DNA from 4 places in the Sporosarcina sp. 6E9 genome. Region 4 is predicted to be linked to each of the others. Evidence: riboswitches for the same ligand, from Rfam matches in the RefSeq annotation. Region 4 holds a riboswitch; each other region holds the start of a gene.

Region 1 (5,435 bases), on a different contig from region 4:
CAAACCCATTTCAACGAGCTCTTCTTCAGAAACACCGATTTCTCGGCCCGCATCAATCCACTTTCCAGCCGCTACGCCTTGAAGTTCGACTGTGTATATGCCCGCCATCAAAATGTATTTTAGCTTTGAGGAGACAAATCCTTCTTTAAATAAGTTTTCCACAAACATTGGATCACCGGCGCGGACACATTCTAGCAATTTTTCAATGAAACTTGTGTCTTCGTTTCTCATTAACTGAATCATTCTAATGAGAATCTCCTCTAAAGAACCGTCATCTTCAATTGATGAATCTTGAAAAGAAAGTGCGCAATCCAATGATTTAAACGCCATTTTCAGCGCTTCCTCGCCGTTATACACATATGGAATGAGTAGATATTCGACGAGTTCAGGAATTGTCGCTCCCTGGTTCATAGCGCTTTTTGTATGATAAACCATGCTGCGTTCATATAGTCTAGCGGCATTCATGCCGATGAGAAGAAGATCTTTTTCCTTTGTCGACAGACTACCGTCTTTCATTATGTCGCTGCGCAATGCCGTGTAATGTCCGAGTGCATCGGCATGATAATCATGCATTTTCTGCACCCAATCTGGCACAACGTCATATATTTTTTTGAAATAAGCTAACCCATCACTCATTCCCATTCACCCTATCCAAAAAAGACTTTACGCATTTATTTTTTAAAATAACTCACATCGTCCGGATTAATCCACGTATCGTTCGTCCAACCATCTAAGTTGTAATCATTCATGCACGCTTCTGCAAACTTCTCGAACTCGTCTGCCTGTCCACTCATATTGGCAACAACGAGATTTTCAAGACGAATATTTTCGTGGTTTCCGGAGTAATTGCGCTCGTATAATTCATGCCTGCCGCCGTACTCAGTTCCGATTACATCCCATAGTAATTTGATAAGTTTTATTTTCTCTTCCGCTTTAACGCCGTAAGAGCCTCTATATAATTTATCTAAATACGGTCTTAACTCAGGATTTTTAAAGTCTTTGGCACTTGATGGTTGCGCAATTAGACTTCCAGCGACCACATTTTCGATAATTTCTTTTACTTTTGGCCATCCTTCAGACATGAACATCCGGTAAGCAAGACCGTAATTCAAATTCGGTAGAACCGTGCCGTTTCGTCCCTCATCCGGATTCAGCGCCATCGCGTCACTGATTGCCCAAAACATGTTTTTCCACGCAATAACTTCGCCTACGTTCACTTGAACGCCGCGGAATTGGTCTGTCCCATTCATTTTTACAGCTTTCAATAATAACCCTGAAACAAAATCGAGCTTCACTGCGAGTCTCGTTACACCATGAAAGGTGAACCTGTTCAAGAAGCCACTTTCCGCGAAAAAGTTATTCGCTTTTTCAATATCTTTGTAAATGATGACATTCTCCCAAGGAATGACCGCTTTATCAAAAACGAGAACAGAATCATTTTCGTCAAATCGACTGCTAAGTGGATAATCGAATGGACTTCCCATTACAGCTGCCGTCATTTCATATGACGCCCTGCTGATCAACTTCACACCTGGGGTATCCATCGACGCGATAAATACTAGTGCATAATTCTCATCTGTAATTGGTGCTGCGCCGTAATGCGCTACGAAGTTGAAGTTTGTTAAAGCCGATCCCGTTGCAACCATTTTAGCGCCACTGACGATAATGCCTTCATCCGTTTCGCCTTCCGTTCTGATAAAGATATCTTTTACGGCTTCGAGCGGTGTATGTCGATCCACAGGCGGATTGATAATGGCATGATTGAAATACCAATTTCGCTCTTGCGCTTCCTTATACCATCGCCGTGCGTTATCCGCGTACTTTCCATAGTAATCTGGGTCTGCTCCAAGTGTCCCAAGGAATGCTGCTTTGTAATCCGGAGATCTTCCCATTTGCCCAAATGTCAACTTCGCCCATTCAGCAATCGCGTCTCTGGATTCGAGGAGTTCCTTGGAGTTCTTGTCCACTCTGAAGTACTTTTGCGTGAACCCGCCGTTTCCTGTGTCCGTCTCGGTTGTCAGAACATCTTTCGTTTTTTCATCATGTAGCGCATCGTAGAGCCTTGCGATTGAACGGGCTGCATTTCGAAAAGCTGGATGTGTCGTAACATCTTTCACTTTCTCGCCATGTAGCCAAATTTCCCGTCCATCTTTTAGACTTTCTAAGTACTCTTGTCCAGTCAATGGAATCGTTGTCTTTTTCTCTTCATCTACTTTCATTATTTCTTTCCTCCTTTTAATTACACGGTTCATTACAAACGGCTCAAAACCTCAATTCTTTTCGTTCTAAATTGGAATGAAGAGTTGTCCATAATCTATTGTATTTAGGCGCACCTGGGTTTATTCATAAATAACTAGTAAGTTATGTTTATATGTTTACGTTTCAGGTCGTAATGGATGTAAATTTACCTTTGTAATAACTCAATGGCTTTCCTTCGGAATAATTAAATCTGATCACCTTTCCAATGTATAAAACATGATCTCCACCGTCATATTCGGCCCATGGTTCACACTCTAAATATGCTAGTGAATCTTTTAATCGATGACAGCGTGTCCCCTTTTCCCAGCTAAAAGGTTCATTTTCAAGCGGTCTTCCGGCGAAATGCATCGCAGTATCTTGCTGCGTTTCTTTTAATATATTGATTGTGAAATGGTTATCTTTCAAAAATTGAAATGCCTTCGTTTTTCGATCTACAGATACGAGCAGTAACGGCGGATCTAATGATACTGAAGTAAATGAGTTCGCCGTAAACCCATGTTTCCCGGCATCCGTCTCACAAGTGACGACAGTTACACCTGTCGCGAAATGTCCGAAACAGTTTCTTAATTCTTTACTATCCATCTACGTCTCCTCCAAACAGCGTATTTGTATATGGCGCTGACTTTTATGATGATTCTTCTAGCAGTCTATTCACTTGTCCATGGTCTTTATTCCTCGTTAATCGCACAAAAAAGCACACCACTTGTAATCAACAAGGGTGTGCTTTCACTTTTAAATTTTATAACTGATTAATCGTTAATCCTTTTCCCAAATTTCTTTTGAAATGTCAACTATGAATTTCAACTTTTCCCATTGCTCGTCTTCTGTTAGGTTATTTCCATGATGCGTCGAAGCAAAACCGCATTGCGGGCTTAGGCATAGTTGTTCAAGTGGAACATATTTGGACGCTTCTTCTATTCTAGATTTGATCAGTTCTTTGTCTTCTAACTCGCCATTTTTCGAAGTCACCACGCCGAGTACAACTTGTGCACCGCCACTTGGAATATGCTTAAGTGGTTTAAAGTCCCCTGAACGTTCATCATCATACTCCAAGAAGAAACCATCCACGTTTTCTTTTGCAAGCAGTGTCGGAGCGATTAAGTCATAGCTACCTTCAAAGGCCCAGTTAGAGCGGTAGTTTCCACGGCATAAATGTGTTGAAACGATTAAATCTTCTGGTTTACCTTCCAATACGCCGTTTGCTACTCGAAGAGCCAAGTCTATCAAAAACTCTCTTGAGAATTCGCCATCATTCCATGGAATATCTGGTGAAGAAAGCCCAGCAATATACACGTCATCGAGTTGTAAATAACGAACGCCTGCATCATAGAATGCTTTAAAAGCTTCGCGGTAAGTTTGAATAACATCCTTTGCATATTCTTCAATATCTGGATAGATATTTTTATCTCTAATTCCCACATTAAATAATTGGTTCGGGCTTGGAATGGTTTGTTTGGCCACCGCACGCCCACCGACGATTTCATTGAATTCAATAAAGTCTGTAATATGGGGATGATTCGGATTGAATGAGATTTTCCCAGTGTTACGGATATTATATCTTTCTGTTTCTTCGTCACCGTTAAATACGAATCCTACTTCTGGGACATATCCTTCCACGCCATTTAAATTCTCCAGAAAATCCGTATGCCAAAACCGGCGTCTAAATTCTCCGTCAGTTACTAATTCTAGTCCAATTTCAATCTGTTTATCGACCACTCGTTTAATTTCCCTAGTTTCTACTTCACGTAGTTGTTCGGCTGTAATATCGCCTTCTTGAAACTTCTTCCGTGCATTGTGTAAACTTTCTGGTCGTAGTAAACTCCCTACATGATCCGCCTTAAATGGTGCTTTTGTCAGTGTCTCCGTCAATGTTTTTGTCATTTTGCCATTCCTTCTTTCCAATTATATTAATAACTAGAATAAGAAAAACCTCTTCATTTAATAAGAAGAGGTTGGCATTTTAACGCTGTTCACTCTTCTCATCTCCAAGCTTACGCTACTGGAATTAGCACAGTACTTTAAAAGTCTGTTGCTGAGGCTTCAAAGGGCCAGTCCCTCCACCTCTCTGGATAAGAAAGTTTTACTATTTAGTTATTGAATAACACTTTACACACCCATTCACGGAATGTCAAGTGTATTTTGAATATTGTTATCAGTTTAATAAAACCGCCTTGAATGACTATCACTCAAGGCGGTTAAGTTAAAACTTATTTATTATAGTAAATCCCTGAACCAGGTCCAAGGTCGATTCCGAACAACATCCAAACGACAAGCGTAAGTGCCCAGAATAGAAGGAAAAACATACTGTATGGGAACATAACTGAGATTAGCGTTCCGATACCCATTTTTCTATCGTATTTTTGTGCAAATGCGATAATAATTGCGAAATAGGTCATTAACGGCGAAATGATATTCGTTGCTGAATCCGCAACACGGTAGGCCATTTGTGTTAATTCTGGTGAATAGCCGAGTTGCATCATAATTGGAACGAATACAGGCGCCATCATCGCCCATTTTGCTGAAGCGCTTCCGATGAATAAGTTGATAAACGCTGATATTAAAATGAACATCAAGATAAGCGGAATACCTGTTAGGTTAATGCTATCCAGGAATTGTGCACCGTACACACCGATAACAAGTCCCATATTTGATTCTGAGAAGAACGCGACGAACTGTCCGGCTGTAAAGGATAGCACGATAAACATTCCCATTGATGCCATTGTAGCTGACATCATCGCTGCAACGTCTTTGTCGTCTCGAATGCCTTTCGTTACTTTTCCATAAATCAAACCTGGCACAAAGAAAAGAATTGCAATAATTGGCACTAAAGAGCTCATAAATGGCGAACGAATAATCGGCATATCGCCTTCTACTCCGCGAAGCGGTCCCCATGAAGGTAATATTAGCAGTGAAATTAGAATACCTGCGACAACAATAGAAAGTCCAGCCCAAGTCAAACCTTTTTTCTCAATCGGTTTCAACTTCTCTAATTTCTCGCGGAACTCACCTGTGTATTCACCAAGGCGCGGCTCTACGACTTTCTCTGTCACCCAGGCACCGACTACTGTTAAAACAATTACGGATGCCGCGATGAAATAATAGTTCATAGCGATATTCATATTTTCAGCATAAGTCGGGTCGATAATTGCTGCTGCTGCAATGGTTAACTCCCCAAG
Region 2 (5,435 bases), on a different contig from region 4:
TGAAGGGTGTCGAGATGAGTGAAGAACTTCATCAGAAGGCGCTCAAGAATAAAGCGAATTACCGTCAGCGGGTAAAACGCGCAAAAGGATCTATCCGCTTTAAAAATAAACTGGCTGAGAACTATAAAGTAAAACCAGAAGACAATCGTTTTTACTTCTTTAATCCGTTTTCAATTGAAAACTTCAGAAAAGTTGTGAATAACATTTTACTTTCTGTTGAAGAAGAAAAGCGCACAGTCGATCTAATTCTCTATTACCCAACGATAGAATACATTCGTTTTCTGGAAAGAAGCACGCCTTTTAAAGTCGTACAAGAAATTCGCGTGCCTAAGAAATACGAAAAAGATGATCATAAACGATTTTTGATTTATCGATATGAAGCTGAATAAACATAGAAACCGAGCCCAATAGCTCGGTTTTTTATTTTCACAAACAATGCATCGCAGCTATTACTTCATGCCACGGGACAGTAAATCCTTTTCCCTTGGCGCAGAATATGGAGGACGATGTGTACGCTAGATCGGCATTTTTGTCGTAGCCAATTTCTTCGATTACTTGTTCAGGGTTGTGACAACGATCATAACCGCCGAATTGCAATGACAATGCCCCTTTTCCATTGGTAATGGATGCAAATGTGGGACTGTAATTCATGAAGGTGGCGACGGGTACGCGTCCTTTAATGATTGTTTTGTCGCCAACTGTTTCTGGTGACTCAAATGTACCGTGCGCTTTTTGGATGTCAGTAAGGATACGACCCATTACATCAATATCTACTTTAATTTTGAAATCATAATAGGGTTCGAGTAAAATGTTTTCTGCCTGTTCTAAACCCTGTCGCAATGCGCGAAAGGTCGCTTCACGAAAATCACCGCCAGAAGTATGTTCATTATGGCCTCTACCAGTTAACAGTGTGATTTTGACATCTGTTAAAGTGGAACCTGTTAATAAACCATGATGATTTCGTTCGAATAAATGACTGTGAATCAGGTTTTGATTCCCAACGGATAAATCATTGGCATGACAAATGTTATCGAATGTGATGCCGCTATTTCGCTTAGCCGGTTCAATTTTCAGGTGCACCTCAGCATAATGTCTTAAAGGCTCAAAATGACCGTAACCAATGACGGATGTCGCGATTGTTTCTTTGTATAAAATATCTGGGTCACTAAAAGAAACCGCGTAAGAAAAACGTTCTTTCACAATTTGTTCGAGAACCTCAAGCTGGATGATACCCATCACGTGAACATGGATTTCTTTAAAGTGTTCATCCCAAATGACACGTAGTGAAGGATCTTCAGCGTCTAATTGTTTAAAACAAAGTAACATTTCTTTCGGATGAATCGATGAATCATAGACAACTTTAGATGTCAGTGTCGGCACTAACTCGAAACTCGCCTTCTCCTTTAATCCCCCTACCCCATCACCGACATAGGCATTTTTCAAACCCGCCACAGCGAATAGTTGACCGGCATTCACTTGATTGACTGATTCGAAATTACGACCATTATACAGTCTGATTTGTGTAATCTTCTCAGTCTGCGATCCAATTTTCACATCATCTCGCACGGTTAGTAAACCGCTAATTGATTTTAGATAGGTGATACGGTTTCCATTTTCGTCATGCCTTATTTTGTACACGCGTGCCGCGAAATCACTGTCGTTACAATACCCTGTTTCGGTTAATTGATCCAACAAATCGAGGAACTCTACCACACCTTTGTCATGCAAAGCCGACCCTGCTGAACAGGCAAAGAGTTGATGATGTTGAATCATGTCTTTTGCCTTTTTCAGCCACAGATCCTTGTCGTACCCTTTTTCCATATAATGTTCAAATAAGTCTTCATCGCGTTCTGCAATGAATTCAATTAACTCTTCTACCATTACGCCTTCAGCAAAACTATCCGTGAAGTCATAAACATCCTCTGTTAAGTTTTCTCGAATCTCTTTAATGACATCGGCAACAATCGTTCCTTCACGGTCGATTTTATTCAGAAAGAAAAAGGTTGGCACTTTGTGTTTTTTCAGCAATTGCCACACCGTTTCAGTATGCCCTTCGACACCGTCTGCCGCGCTAATGATAACGACCGCGTAATCCATCACTTGTATCGCGCGTTCCATTTCCGGCGAAAAGTCTACGTGACCCGGTGTATCGATGATTGTGTAAGTCGAGTTGTTGTATGTAAATTGAGCTTGATCGGCAAATACGGTTATGCCGCGGTCCCGCTCGATATTATGGCTGTCGAGAAAAGCGTCTTTGTGATCTACGCGGCCCCTCTGCCCAATGCTGTTTGTATGATAAAGTAGCTGCTCGGAAAATGTTGTTTTCCCGGCATCTACATGCGCTAGAATTCCGATTGTTTTGTACATCATAACCACCCCTTTGTTACATGCTCTTGCCTTTAGTATATCATCGCTGTGATAAGAATAATTATGAATACACAAAAACCGAGCAATTCCGCTCGGTTTTCATATCCATTTATTTCACTATGCAAACGCTTTTTGATGTTCAATCACTTTAAATGCCTGATTCAAATCCGCGATTAAATCAGAAGCGTGCTCGATGCCGACGGACACGCGGAGCAGGCTATTTGATAAGCCGTACGATAAGCGAATATCTTCAGGAATATCCCCATGTGTTTGTGTCTTCGGATAGGTGATAAAACTTTCAACACCACCTAAACTTTCTGCAAATGTGAAGAGCTTTAACGCTTTCAGAAATGGTGAAACTAGTGCTTCTTTGGCGATTGTAAAACTCAACATACCGCCCCGCCCTGGATAAAAGACGTCGTCCACGAGTGGATGGCCTTGTAAAAAGGGCACGATTTCTTTCGCATTTAGCTCATGTTTATCCATTCGAAGGGCTAGTGTTTTCATCCCCCTGATTAAATTCCAACAATCGAGTGGTCCCAACACCGCTCCGATTGAGTTCTGCAGAAATGCGAGTTCCTCGTTAATTTTCTCACCTTTGGAAACGACCAGCCCTGCTAGAACATCATTATGTCCTGCTAAATATTTCGTCGCACTATGAATAACGATGTCTGCGCCTTCTTCCAAAGGCCTTTGAATATACGGCGTGTACAGCGTGTTATCAACGATACAAAGAAGTTCATGGTTTTTCGTTATAGCGGAAACTTGCTCAATGTCCGTCTCTTTCATTAATGGATTTGTCGGTGTTTCAATGAAAATTGCTTTCGTGCTTTCCTGAATTAACCCTTTTAATTCATCGGTAGATTCGCCGTCCCAATAACTGAACGTCAACCCATACTTCGCTTCTAAAATTTCAAACAAACGGTACGAACCGCCGTAAATATCACGTGAAGCGATGATGTGATTATCTTTTTGAAATAACGAAAAGACGAGTTGAATGGCGCTCATTCCTGAACTGGTAGCGAAAGCCCGCTCTCCTTTTTCCAGTAATGCCACTGACTTTTCCAACACAGCACGCGTTGGATTGCCTGTTCGCGTGTAATCGTATCCCGATAATAAGCCGATCTCTTCATGACGAAAGGCTGTTGAAAAATAAACTGGCGTGCTCACCGCCCTAAAATGTTCATCACGCTCATTGCCTATTTGCACGAATTCTGTTTCTCGATGATAAGTCAATTGACTTTCTCCTTTTGGAATGATGCCTATACTAAACATCTTCCACTTAGTATTTTGTCTTATTTAAAAATAGAAATAGCCCTCTTCTTGGAAATGAGAAGAGGGCAATAATATACAGGTCCTCCTCTTATCTTCCAGATTATAAAATCTGTAGGATGTAGCACCATCACAAACAATGTTTGCAGGTTGCCGGGCATCACAGGGCCTATTCCCTCCGCCACTCTCGATAAGAGACTAACTATTCAATTGAGTTTTCAAAATTTTGCATTTGTTATTAACGAGTATCATAAAAAAGAACTTAGGTCATGTCAAGCCCATTTTTCAAATTATCTTATTTTATCGAACAGTAGGATATGGCAATCATTTCTCTTTAAGCTCTGCTTTGAATAAATAACTTAGGTCTCTACTTTTAATATCTTCCAAATCGCCATCGGTTCCTTTTAATATGTCGCTGGAACCAGTGTACCAATACGCCAAATAGACGGGTTTATCGGTTTTGACAGGGATCTTTCCTTCAAATGTTTTAGCGCTCGATGATCCCCCTTGAAGTGTTTTCATTTCTTGTGTCGTCACGCCACTTGGGTGTCCAAAAAGAATCTTTCCTTTTTCACTGTCTGTAATGACAGCGAAACTCACCGCGCGATCTTTAGTGTCTAAATTGACTGGATTAGGTGGGGGATGGTTTTGAATAAACTTGCCGTTTTCATATTGCTCAATTGTAAAATAGAGTTCATAGCCTTCCGGAATTTGACCGACGATTTCAAAATGCTCAGCCCATTCACCACCTGAATTCTTTATGAGAATCGATTCTTCCTCTGTTAATATTCGGTCTGAGATCATCAAATCGTTTGAGCAAGCTGATAGCGCTAAAATTAGTAGTAGTGCAGAAAGTAATAGAAGTCTTTTCATTTAGTCCCTCATTTCGTTCAAATTAGGAAAAACTTTTGTTCATTCCAATGTCACGTCTAAAAACACATAACCATCACGTTCATGTTGACCTGAAAAAACGATTGGCACTCGTTCGCTAAATATCGGGCCATCCACAACGACGGTATGAAATTCACCAGCTTCCCCGCATGAATCAATGCCTTGTGCCTCTAGTTCATCTATTAATTCTTTTGTGAATTTCCTTCCGATAAATTCGCTCGGCATCATAGTTGTATTCACTACGACAATGTATGCCTCAAAACCTGCTTCTACGAAATCTTTGACGACTTTTTTTCGCGGCTCCATCCATAGTGGATGAACTGCTTCCATACCGACTTTCGCGCAAGTTTCCCGAATCCATGTTAAATGGTCTTCTAAATCGATGTCACCGAATACACCGTGATGAATTCCAGCATCTTTACACTCTTTCATCGCATCTAAAAACTGTTCAGCGTATCCGTTCCAATCCGCCCCGCGAGTCATAAGCGGAACGCCTAAACGCTCTGCTTGCGCTTTGATTATTGCTATTGGAAGTGCATGCGATTTCAATCGTTCCTGGTCTTCTTCAAACATCGTCCATACTCTTTTTGGAATGGCTCCGGATTGTAATGCCCGGTAATAAGCCATTGCGGAATCCTTGCCGCCGCTCCATGATGCTACAAACGGTAATCCTATCATTCTTTTTACCCCTTTTTAGATTATTATAACATTGCAATTAAAAAACACAGGCACCTTTTTAGTGTCTGTGTTTCCTTAATTATGACGGCATTGGCGTGTCTGTTGGTTTCGCGTAGCCTTCTTTATAGGTTTTATCAATAATCGTTCGAATTTCTTTTAGTGATTTGCCTTCTTGTGTCATCATGACTGAATCCACCGCGGTATCCAAGCATACTTGGCAACGTGTG
Region 3 (5,435 bases), 500 kb from region 4:
GCGCGCGGGCAATCCCGACACGCTGTTTCTGGCCACCTGAAAGTTGAGCTGGATAATAATCGGCACGATCGGCAAGGCCGACCATTTCTAGCAACTCCGGAACGCGTTGCTGAATTTCAGTTTTTGTTTTTCCAGCCGCTAACATGGAAAAGGCAATGTTGTCATATACTTTCGCGGAACTGATTAAGTGAAAGTGTTGAAAAATCATTCCAATTTTTAAGCGCTCTTTTCGTACTTCTATCTTAGACATTGTCGTCAATTCTTTTTTATTGATGAGCACTTGACCTTCTGTTGGTTTTTCCAGCAAATTTAAACATCTGAGTAATGTACTCTTTCCAGCGCCACTGTAACCGATAATGCCGAAAATTTCACCTTTCGGAATGGTAAGATTGACATTATCAACGGCCGTTACACTATGATACCTTTTTGTGACATTCACAAGTTCAATCACTGTAGCACCTCCTATTCTGTCTGATAATCGGGTTTTGTGAATCCAGCATTATTTTCGTTTGTATATTTTAAAAATGCTTCAGAGTGATAAGCTTTTTTGATAGCCGCTGCGAACGTTTCGTCCAAATTGTCTTTGTGATAGGCAATGTTATTCATGAATTCCGGTGGTGTATCCTCCAAGAGAACAGCATCTTCTAAGTTTAAGCCCGAGGCGATTGCGAAATTTCCGTTAATGAATGCAAAGTCAGTATCACCTAAAGACCGTGGAAGTTGTGCGCCGTCCATTGCCACAATATCTAATTTGTATTTGTTATCAACGATGTCTTTTTCAGAAGCACGAGTTTGATCAATTTCACCTGCAAGCGTAATCCATCCGAAACGTTCCAACATTTGAAGGGCTCGCGCCATACTAACCGGGTCGTTTGACAATGTTAACTTCATACCTTCTTTTACGTCAGAAACATCTTTATGCTTTTCTGAATACAAACCAATTGGTGCGGTAGGGACGGCGTGACCGATTGCCAAATTCGTCTTATGTTCTTTATTGAAAGCCTCTAAATAGACAGACGTTTGAAAGACGTTTGCATCGATACTGCCTTCTTCTAGTGCACGATTAGGCTGTATATAGTCATTAAATTCAACGAGTTTTACTTTGTAACCGTCTTTTTCCAGTAATGGAATAATGCTTTCTTTCAGTTGGTCTGCATAGGGTCCTGATGTCGCCCCGATTTTTAACTCTTTTTTATCTCCGCTTGCTTCGCCAGATGAACATGCAGCAAGGATGAGCAAAGTGGACAAGACTAGCAAAAAACTAATTATTTTTTTCATGTTATTTCCCCCCTATATTATCAATGAATTAAACAGTGACCTTTGAATGCTTTTTCCCTGGATGATTTATCGGCAATTGATTATTTCCGAATAAATTTCCGCGCATTGTCGACGCTGATACATCACCTTTTTTACGAATTAATCCACGTTCTTGTAGAACAGGCGTGACCAATTCTGCAAAATCTTTAAAGGATCCTGGTTTAATTGCGTATGTGATATTGAACCCGTCGACGTCAGCTTCGTTAACCCAGCGCTCCATTTCATCTGCGATTTTTTCAGGTGTCCCGACAACTACCGGGCCAATCCCGCCGATACCCACAAATTCAGCAATTTCTCGAATGGTCCATTTTTTGTTTGGGTCCACTTTCGTGAAAATTTCAACACGTGAACGCATTGAATCATTTTCAACATACTGCAAATCTTCATCTAGGTCGTATTCAGATAAATCGATTCCCGTCCATCCACTAAATAAGCTCATCGCGCCTTCAATGCTAATATGTTGTTTGTAATCCTCATACTTGGCTTCCGCCTCTTCTTGTGTTCGACCAACAATCGGAGTGAAAAGACTATACACTTTTATGTCTTCGCCTTTTCTGCCAAACTGTTCTGCCTGACCGCGTATTTTATCGACAAACTTTCGTGCAATATCAGTTGTTGGCATGGAAACATAAATACCTTCCGCATGTTCTGCAGCAAATGCACTTCCTCTTGGCGATAATCCAGCTTGAAAAATGACTGGTGTTCGTTGAGGGGATGGTTCGCATAAATGAGCACCTGGAACTGTGAAATACTTACCCTTATGTTGAATGTCGTGCACTTTGTCTGGATCCACATACATCTTTCTTTTGGTGTCACGAACGACGGCATCTTCATCCCAGCTTTGTTCCCATAATTTATAACAAACATCTAAATATTCTTCAGCGATTGAATATCGTTCATCATGTGCAATTTGTTCCGCAAGGCCCATATTTAATGCTGCGCTTTTCAAATAGGAGGTTACAATATTCCAACCAACCCGGCCCTTCGTTAAATGATCTAATGTCGACATGCGACGTGCAAATGTATAAGGATGTTCATGGGTGACGGACGCGGTAATGCCGAATGACAATTTTTTTGTAACTGCAGCCATTGCTGGAACAATCAGCAGTGGATCATTGATAGGGGATTGCACTGCTTGCCTTAAACTAGCGTCTCTTTTACCTTCATAAACATCATACGGACCTAGTACATCTGCTAAGAAAACGGAGTCAAACTGTGCGTCTTCCAATAACTTTGCAAACTCAATCCAGTAGTTTATATCCGTATAGCGATGTGCTTCACTGTCTGGATGGGACCAGAGTCCAGGAGATTGGTTACTCGGACAGTTCATATCAAATGCGTTTAATAAAATTCTTTTTTTTGTCATTATAAATTCCTCCTAATTTTTTGTTGCGTTTTAACTATGCAAAGACTGATTCGTTTCCAATTTCTTGGCGTTCCACATAACTTTCCAACATATTCGTTAATCCAGCAGGGAAGTGGAGTCGCTTTGTCGATTGTTCTTCCGACAGATTCGCTGTTGTGTATTGCAAAAACTTAAGGATATTCATTCTTCTTTCTGTGATATGTACGATTTCGTGATCATAAAACCATGCGTCGATTGTATTGTATACACCCCGGTTGATGTGAAAAGTCGCTTCAACCTTCCGGACGAATGAAAGATCCGGCAAATGAACATCCACGGTCATCAAATAACACCTCCTATACGAATAAATAAAAAACCCCCTTCTCAAGATGAGAAGAGGGCGAAATACAAAAATTAGCTGTAATTTCAGCCGTCTCATCTCGAAGAATACGAATGTATTCTACTGAACTTAGCACCATACACTTGAAAATTGCTGGTTGCTGAGGTTTCAAAGGGTCAGTCCCTCCACCTCTCTTGATAAGAAGCTTACTTATTCAATTTTTAATCGCCGATCGAATAGCTAGATTTGTCTGTTCGAACGTTAGATTGGATTCTATCTACCTTTTTCGAAAGAGTCAAGAGGTTTTCATAGAATAATCGGATATGAGTGAAAAGTCTCGTTATTTAACTTGAATCAAAATATGGTGACAGAAAAAACATGGAGATGTAGTGATAGTGACGAGTTATGCAAATCTTGACGTGTTATTGGATGAACTTACCAACTGAGGATATAGGATTAATGGACCATGAATTGTGCACTGATGATACTGAATATGCGCGAGATTGATTGTTTTTCAAGAGATAGAAGTTTATTGATGCATCATTTAAAATGGTTTGACAAATTGGAAAACTATAGTAATCTATTTTAAACGTATATTGAAAAAGGATGACAATAAAGGGGGATAAAATTGAATTCGCAAAAAGTTAGTAGTGGAAAAAATGATAAAAAGAACGGTTTTTTTAATAAGTTTCTAGACCTTATTGAGAAATATGGAAACAAATTACCCGATCCAGTTATGTTATTTGTGTATATTGCAGGCCTAATTTTAATCTGTTCTACTATTTTTTCCTTACTTGGTGTAACAGCGATAAACCCGGGTAACGGTGAAGAAATTATCGTTGTTAATTTGCTTAATGGCGAAGGAATCATCAAGATATTAACGAATCTCGTAGCGAATTTCACTAGTTTTCCTCCGCTAGGCTTGGTTCTGGTAGTAATGCTAGGTGTTGGACTGGCAGAGTCAACGGGACTTATTGGGGCCGTAATGAAAACAACCATATTAAACGCGCCTAAGAAATTAATTCTACCAACAATTGTGTTGGTAGCTATCGTTGGAAACGCAGCTGCAGATGCTGCAATGGTTGTGTTGCCTCCAATCGTTGCAATGATATTTATTGCATTGGGCCGACATCCCATTGCAGGCTTGGCAGCCGCGTATGCATCAGTTGCCGGTGGATTTAGTGCAAATCTGATATTAAGTGTTTTGGATCCGTTAGTTTCGGGCTTCACGCAGACTGGTGCTCAGATGATTGATCCAGAGTACATCGCAAATCCAGCGATGAACTATTATTTCCTAGTCGTTTCGACATTGTTTTTAGTTCCGACAGCTGTTTTTATCACAACTAAAATCGTTGAACCACGTCTTGGAAAATATGAAGGTGAAATCGAGACGTTGGATGAAGTGACAACAGCAGAAAAGAAGGGGCTACTTTGGGCTGGAGTTTCAGTAGCGGTAATGGCTGTTGTAATCCTCAGTCTATCAATTCCCGAAAATGGGTTGTTTAGGCATCCAGAGACTGGCTCCTTAACTGTTTCTCCCTTAATGGACAGCCTAGTGCCATTAATGATGATTTTATTTCTAGTACCGTCAATTATTTTTGGGAAAGTCGTGAAGGTCATTAACGATTCAAAAGACATGGCGAATCATTTGGCAAAAGCAATGTCTGGAATGGGTATGTATATCGTTATTGCATTCGTAGCGGCACAAATGATCGCCTTCTTCAATTGGAGTAATTTAGGTCCGATTGTTGCAATCAAAGGAGCCGAAACCTTAGAATCTATTGGGTTGAAAGGGCTTCCGTTATTAATAGGATTTATTATTGTGGCAGCACTTATTAACTTCTTAATCGCCAGCGCTTCAGCTAAATGGGCGATTCTAGCACCAGTGTTCGTACCGATGTTTATGTTATTGGGATATAGTCCGGCGTTGACGCAGATGGCCTATCGAATAGGGGATTCCATTACGAATCCAATAACGCCGATGCTTGCCTATTTCGCGATTGTCTTAACTTTCGCGAAAAAGTATGATCCGAAAATGGGGATTGGGACACTTATGTCGTCGTTGCTACCGTACTCTATTGCCTTTTCGATTATGTGGATTATTTTGTTCGCGGCATGGTATTTACTCGGTATTCCACTCGGCCCAGAAGGCGAATTATTTTTGAATCCTAAGTAAGTTTTAAGAGCATCCTACGGGGTGCTTTTTTGGCTTTATGCAACGAAATCTTGTTTTAAAGTTGTTTTCTCAACCGCTTCGTTTCTAAATCAGCCAATCTAACTGGAATCGGAATTCGACTTTCCTTGTTAATTAAGCTCATCGTGATTTCTGTAGCTGTTTGCAAGTCGATATAGTTTCCGCAAGAGATAAATATAGGCTTCACATTTTCATGGGATCGCAAGACTCTGCCGCATACTTCATTTTTTATGATGATA
Region 4 (5,435 bases):
CATGAGGATACAAATAAGTGGGTAATGGTAATTTCTACGAATCAAAGTGTTACGTTTTACAACTCTGATAACTTGATAGACTGGACGTTTCAAAGTCAATTTGGAGAAGATGAAGGCTCGCATGTTGCTGTGTGGGAGTGTCCGGATTTATTCGAGCTACCTGTCAATGGGGATCAGGGAAATAAGAAGTGGGTTCTGCATGTGAGTGTTGGAGATAATGATGCAACGAATGGTTCTACAGCTCAATATTTCATAGGAGAGTTTGATGGAACAACGTTTGTTAATGACAATTCTCCAGAAACAGTGCTAACGACTGATTTCGGCCAAGACTTTTATGCGGCACAGTCATTTTCGGGTATTCCTGATGAGGATGGCAGAAGAATTTGGCTAGGCTGGATGGCGAATTGGCGCTATCCATACCAATCCCCAACAGATCCATGGATGGGCTCCATGTCGATTCCGCGTGAGTTATCACTTCGGACAATTGAAGATGGTGGTATTCGACTGTTCCAAGGACCTATTCAGGAAATAGAAAATTTGCGGGCAAATACACATCATGTGGAGGCATTCCGATTAGAAGGCGACCATCCGATTGATGCATTTGCGAGTACAACATTCGAATTTGAAATGATTGTGGAATGGGATGATGTAGAGGAGTTCGGTATTCGTCTTCGCCAATCCGAAGAGGAAAAGGCTGTATTTGGCGTTGATACAGCGGCCAATAAAATCTATTTAGATCGCTCAAATGCTGGACTGGAACAATTGACGGATCGTAACGGAAATATGTATCAGTTTGGTAACCGCCACGAAACGGATTACCCAATGGAGCGAAAACAGATAAAGATAAGGGGTCTTGTAGACGAATCTTCCATTGAGTTATTTGTCAATGAAGGTGAATTCGCGTTTACCAAATTGATTTATACAAAGCCGACGAATAATGCGATTGAATTATATACAAAGGGCGGCAGTGTAGATGTCGTGCAATTGGACTTCTTTGAGTTGCATTCGACATGGCGGGAACGTCCACAAGCGCATGAGTTGACCAGAATTGTAGTCAGTGAGGAATATGTCACATTAAAAGTTGGTGAAGTGACGACTATTCAGGCACAGGCGAAGCTGAATGGTTATGATAAGGGCTATAAATGGGAAGTTGAACAGTCGCATGTAGTGGCAATCACAGAGCAGGATGATGACTCAATGATATCTTTGGAAGCCTTGGAACCTGGCGTTACGAGTATCACAGTGAGTGACGCGAGCGGGAAGATTACTAAGGTGATAAAGGTTAGGGTTCATTCGTAATAGAGGAGAAGAAACATGATGAAAAACTTTGTAGATATACCCTTAAATTTTTATTTAAAGTCGTGAATTATCATGATTCAATCTTGCACAGGCACTTTTCACTATTCCGTCCTTTCTAATGAACAATCTAATGAAATTTCACCTTTTTCAACTGATTCAATCAACTTGGAATCAGTCGATGTAACAAACGCAAGACAATGTTGCTTATCGTTTGAATCGTTTACAAATCCCATTTGAATTGAAAGTGCCACAGCATCTTTCTGCTTGGATAGTATGTTGTCTTGCAAATCTTTATCTATTCTTGAAAAATAGTAGGTTTCATGGGCCTCGGTCTCCATATAAAAGTGACCATCCGGGAGATTTTTTATTAGCGCTGCATTGTCTTGGGATAACTTAGAAATGATAAATGTTAAAGCTTACAAGAGAAATCGCTTCTATATTGCCATATAAAAACAAAGAATCCAACCAAATTAATAGCTGGTTGGATTTTTTTGTAATTTATCTATTTGTAAAGGCATTAAAAAAACAAGGAATAGAGGAATAGAAAGGACATACTTGGATTCTGTCGAATAAGGAAGAATCTGAGAAATACGGACTTGCTCCTATTCTTGATGATGCAGGTAGTGTTGCAACATTGCATCATTCACAACAAAAAGGTGTTGGACCATTATATGAAGCTTCAACTAGGTAACATAATATCAGTAATGCTAAAAGAGCTCCACTACATTCTTATAAAGGAAAGTTAAACCCATTTTATCCAATGGATGAGACAACTAGAGGGGCATTTCAAAAAGTAGATTCTATTAATTATTAGAAAATACATATGCCAACAGAGTTGAAATTAATATATGATGCTAAGAGTGGCGGGTTTCAAGCTGAATACAAGTATAATTTAGTACACACAAATGACGTTCTAAAGTGGTTTGAAGAGATAAAAAGTAATATCCGATGAAGTTTACCTAAAACCATATTTTAAAGAGGGGGGGTCCCAGTGTAATAAAGCGCTAACTAACTCGTACTGACGAGATATGATTAATGGAAATGATATATGTTCCGTCAAGTACAGACGACTAATTTAAAAGATGAAAAATACCCCAGTCCCGCAAAGTTTAGCAGGGAAGGGGTATTTCAAGGGCTATTTAAATCTTATTGATCACAACTCAAGAATCATATGCATTCAACGCATTCACACTGTGTGCCAAAGCTGAACCAGCTTTTAATGCAGTGGCAACCAAAATTGACTCCGCAAGCTCTTCTTTAGTGACACCGGCCTTCTTTGCAGCCTTCGTATGAATGTCGATGCAATAAGGGCACCCCGTTGTGTGCGCGACAGCAACTGCGATTAGTTCCTTCTCCTTTACGCTTAACACGCTTTCTTTCAATGATTGTCCGTCAAAATCGACAAACGCTTTGAATGCATCTCCGTTGAGTGCTGAAAACTCTTTTAATCGATTGAAATAAGACGCTTTATATAACTCCTCTTCATCAGTTTCATCGTATGCATTTAATGCGTTCACGCCATGCGCGAGTGCAGAACCAGCTTTTAGTGCAGTGGCAACTAGGATGGCTTCAGCCAACTCTTCTTTTGTCACATCTTCTGATTTTCCTGCTTTCACGTGAACTTCAATGCAATAAGGACAACCTGTTGTATGCGCGACAGCGATGGCGATTAATTCTTTCAGCTTTACCGATAACTTTCCTTCAGCTAACGCAGCCTTGTCAAACTGTACAAATGCTTTGAAAGCATCTGGCGCCAATTCGCTTAATTCACCGATGCGATTAAAATATGATTTTTGATACAATGCTTCTTTGTTTGCAACTAATACTTCTTTACTCATGATAATTCCTCCTAGTTTTTTAGTGTGACACCTATGCAAATCAAATTCTTAAATACATAAACTTGAAAGTCAAATCAACTCCTTTATGATTCAAACAGCGCAACTTTGTCTCCGTATCCTTCTGCAACATGAGGGTCCACGCATTCATAAGATAAAGAAAAGCCCCCTTCATAAGAAGAGGGCCGAAAAATTCCTCCTCTTATTTTCCAGGTTTAGAAAACCTGTAGGATGTAGCACCTTTTCAGATAAATTCATCTGCTGGTTGCCGGGCTTCATCGGGCCTATTCCCTCCGCCGCTCGTAATAAGAGTATATTCAGTTGTAAAAGTAATTTGTAAATTCAATTGATTGAGAATTAGCATAGACAGAAAAGAGGAAATTGTCAACCTTATATTTGGGATTTGGGAGATTAGTCACAGAAAAAAGTCATTTGAAAACACTTACATAACTAACTTTATGAAATTTGGCGGGATTTCATTATGCTGTTTATTCGAAAAATGCGTATCAGGATCATATAACTGAGCAGGCAATCGACAATTATTTTATAATAATTTATTATGTTAATCCTAAATGTTCACGGAAGGTATGACCGTCGTATGCCTTTCTGAAAATACCTCTTTTTTGCATTTCAGGAACGATTAGTTCAACAAAGTCTTCTAAACTACCTGGTAATGTAGGTGGCATAAGATTAAATCCGTCAGCCACACCAGCTTCAAACCAAATTTCCATCTGATCCACAATTTCGGCGGGCGTTCCTATCAGTGTGAGGTGTCCACCGCCTGCATTCAAATAGCCTAATAATTCTCTTACTGTAGGTTGTGTATCATGAATAATTTCTAGTATCGTTTCGTAACGTCCAACTGGACCAGTAAATTCTTCTACTGGGGGTAATTGAGGTACTTCTTTATCAATTTCCCAATGAGAACTGTCTTGTTGGATAAAGAAACTCAACTGTTTTAAAGCTGTTTCAAGAGGCAATAGCTCATCTAATGCTGCTTTTTTGGCTAATGCTTCTTCATGAGTATGACCTACATATGTGACTAAACCTGGAAAAACTTTAATATGTCTATTGCTGTCTTCGCTTTGTTTAATTTGTTCATCTAACTTTTCACGAAACTTTTTTGCTTGCTTCAAGTTCCATGACACGGAATAGACTGCATCGGCATATTTTGCGGCTAATGCAATGCCTTGTTTAGAAGCCCCTGCTTGCATGGCTACTGGTTTGCCTTGCGGACTTTTTGGCGTGGTGGAGGGGCCATTTACTTTAAAATAGGGTCCATCGTGATGAACAGGTTGAATGTTTGATGGATTTATCAATTTTTTGTCTTCTCGATGATGCAGAAACTCATGGCTGTCCCATGAAAGAAATAATTTATTCATTAAAGCAGCGAATTCATCTGCCTTCTCATAGCGTTTGTCATGAGCAGGCAGTTCTTCCATACTATGATTTAACGCCTCTAAATCAGTCATTGACGTAACAAGATTCCAACCAACACGTCCTTTTGTAATATGGTCTAAACTTAATAGTTGTCGTGAAGCTGTGAAAGGATTAGAAAAAGTACTTGAAATTGTTGAAACCAATCCCACATGATTTGTCACTTGAGAAATAGCTGTTAAATTGACGATTGGATCAAACCAAAATGCGGGCATATCACTAGCATCTTTAGCTGGAAAAGATTGATTGTCAGCAAAGAAGACTGCGTCAAAATAACCCTTTTCCGCTAACTGTGCTAAAGATTGATAATAAGAAATGTCTCCAATACGTTCAACGCTAGAGTCAGGCATTAACCAAGCAGCTTGATGATGTCCACATCCATACAGCAAAACACCTAAGTGTAGTTGTTTATCTTTAGTTTTCGTCATTAGTTGCACCCCAAAATCATCATTTTTAAGCGTCTTGCATACTCCGTTTTTGAAAGACTATCAATTTATGCGACTAGTTCATTGTCAAACCACCATCTACTGTGAAATTTTGACCTGTAATACCGTCCGCATATTCCGAAGATAAATAGGCGACCATATTGGCTACATCTTGAGGTGTCGTCACCTTCTTCAATGGCGTTGATTGGGCAATTAAATCGAATACTTCTGGTGTTGTAACAGCACTTGCGTTGGTCGTTTTTAATAATCCGCCTGAAACTACATTTGCTTTTATCCCATGTGTTCCTAACTCGGAAGCGATATTACGTGTAAAACCTATTAATCCAGCTTTAGCCGTTGTATATTCGTGGTAGGGGACGACCGGATTTTGATATAAATTAGTCCCTATGCTTATAATGCTTCCATTTTGTCGTTCGAT

The links. A riboswitch is a leader RNA that binds a small molecule or an ion and turns the genes downstream of it on or off. The one in region 4 is predicted to bind S-adenosylmethionine.
Region 1: another riboswitch for S-adenosylmethionine. It lies ahead of J4G36_RS12135 (5-methyltetrahydropteroyltriglutamate--homocysteine S-methyltransferase); the one in region 4 lies ahead of J4G36_RS01230 (carboxymuconolactone decarboxylase family protein).
Region 2: another riboswitch for S-adenosylmethionine. It lies ahead of J4G36_RS13495 (PLP-dependent transferase); the one in region 4 lies ahead of J4G36_RS01230 (carboxymuconolactone decarboxylase family protein).
Region 3: another riboswitch for S-adenosylmethionine. It lies ahead of J4G36_RS03750 (hypothetical protein); the one in region 4 lies ahead of J4G36_RS01230 (carboxymuconolactone decarboxylase family protein).

The regions. Positions count from the first base shown of each region.
Region 1 covers NZ_JAGEMN010000002.1:108,783-114,217, forward strand. Annotated here, with positions in the region: gene J4G36_RS12120 (carboxymuconolactone decarboxylase family protein) at 1-636, opposite strand, end outside; gene J4G36_RS12125 (4-hydroxyphenylacetate 3-hydroxylase N-terminal domain-containing protein) at 672-2,219, opposite strand; gene J4G36_RS12130 (flavin reductase family protein) at 2,383-2,841, opposite strand; gene J4G36_RS12135 (5-methyltetrahydropteroyltriglutamate--homocysteine S-methyltransferase) at 3,016-4,128, opposite strand; SAM riboswitch class I at 4,236-4,335, opposite strand; gene J4G36_RS12140 (AbgT family transporter) at 4,467-5,435, opposite strand, start outside.
Region 2 covers NZ_JAGEMN010000003.1:95,544-100,978, forward strand. Annotated here, with positions in the region: gene J4G36_RS13485 (class I SAM-dependent methyltransferase) at 1-389, shown strand, start outside; gene J4G36_RS13490 (GTP-binding protein) at 427-2,367, opposite strand; gene J4G36_RS13495 (PLP-dependent transferase) at 2,485-3,642, opposite strand; SAM riboswitch class I at 3,728-3,836, opposite strand; gene J4G36_RS13500 (hypothetical protein) at 3,964-4,512, opposite strand; gene J4G36_RS13505 (Dph6-related ATP pyrophosphatase) at 4,552-5,208, opposite strand; gene J4G36_RS13510 (PCYCGC motif-containing (lipo)protein) at 5,288-5,435, opposite strand, start outside.
Region 3 covers NZ_JAGEMN010000001.1:706,667-712,101, forward strand. Annotated here, with positions in the region: gene J4G36_RS03735 (methionine ABC transporter ATP-binding protein) at 1-451, opposite strand, end outside; gene J4G36_RS03740 (MetQ/NlpA family ABC transporter substrate-binding protein) at 463-1,278, opposite strand; gene J4G36_RS03745 (LLM class flavin-dependent oxidoreductase) at 1,307-2,683, opposite strand; gene J4G36_RS03750 (hypothetical protein) at 2,718-3,005, opposite strand; SAM riboswitch class I at 3,095-3,206, opposite strand; gene J4G36_RS03755 (AbgT family transporter) at 3,631-5,178, shown strand; gene J4G36_RS03760 (endonuclease V) at 5,234-5,435, opposite strand, start outside.
Region 4 covers NZ_JAGEMN010000001.1:201,785-207,219, forward strand. Annotated here, with positions in the region: gene J4G36_RS01225 (glycoside hydrolase family 32 protein) at 1-1,299, shown strand, start outside; partial or broken gene J4G36_RS18915 (ABC transporter permease) at 1,413-1,712, opposite strand; partial or broken gene J4G36_RS18425 (DUF600 domain-containing protein) at 2,123-2,251, shown strand; gene J4G36_RS01230 (carboxymuconolactone decarboxylase family protein) at 2,460-3,137, opposite strand; SAM riboswitch class I at 3,334-3,446, opposite strand; gene J4G36_RS01235 (LLM class flavin-dependent oxidoreductase) at 3,692-4,999, opposite strand; gene J4G36_RS01240 (3-oxoacyl-ACP reductase) at 5,073-5,435, opposite strand, start outside.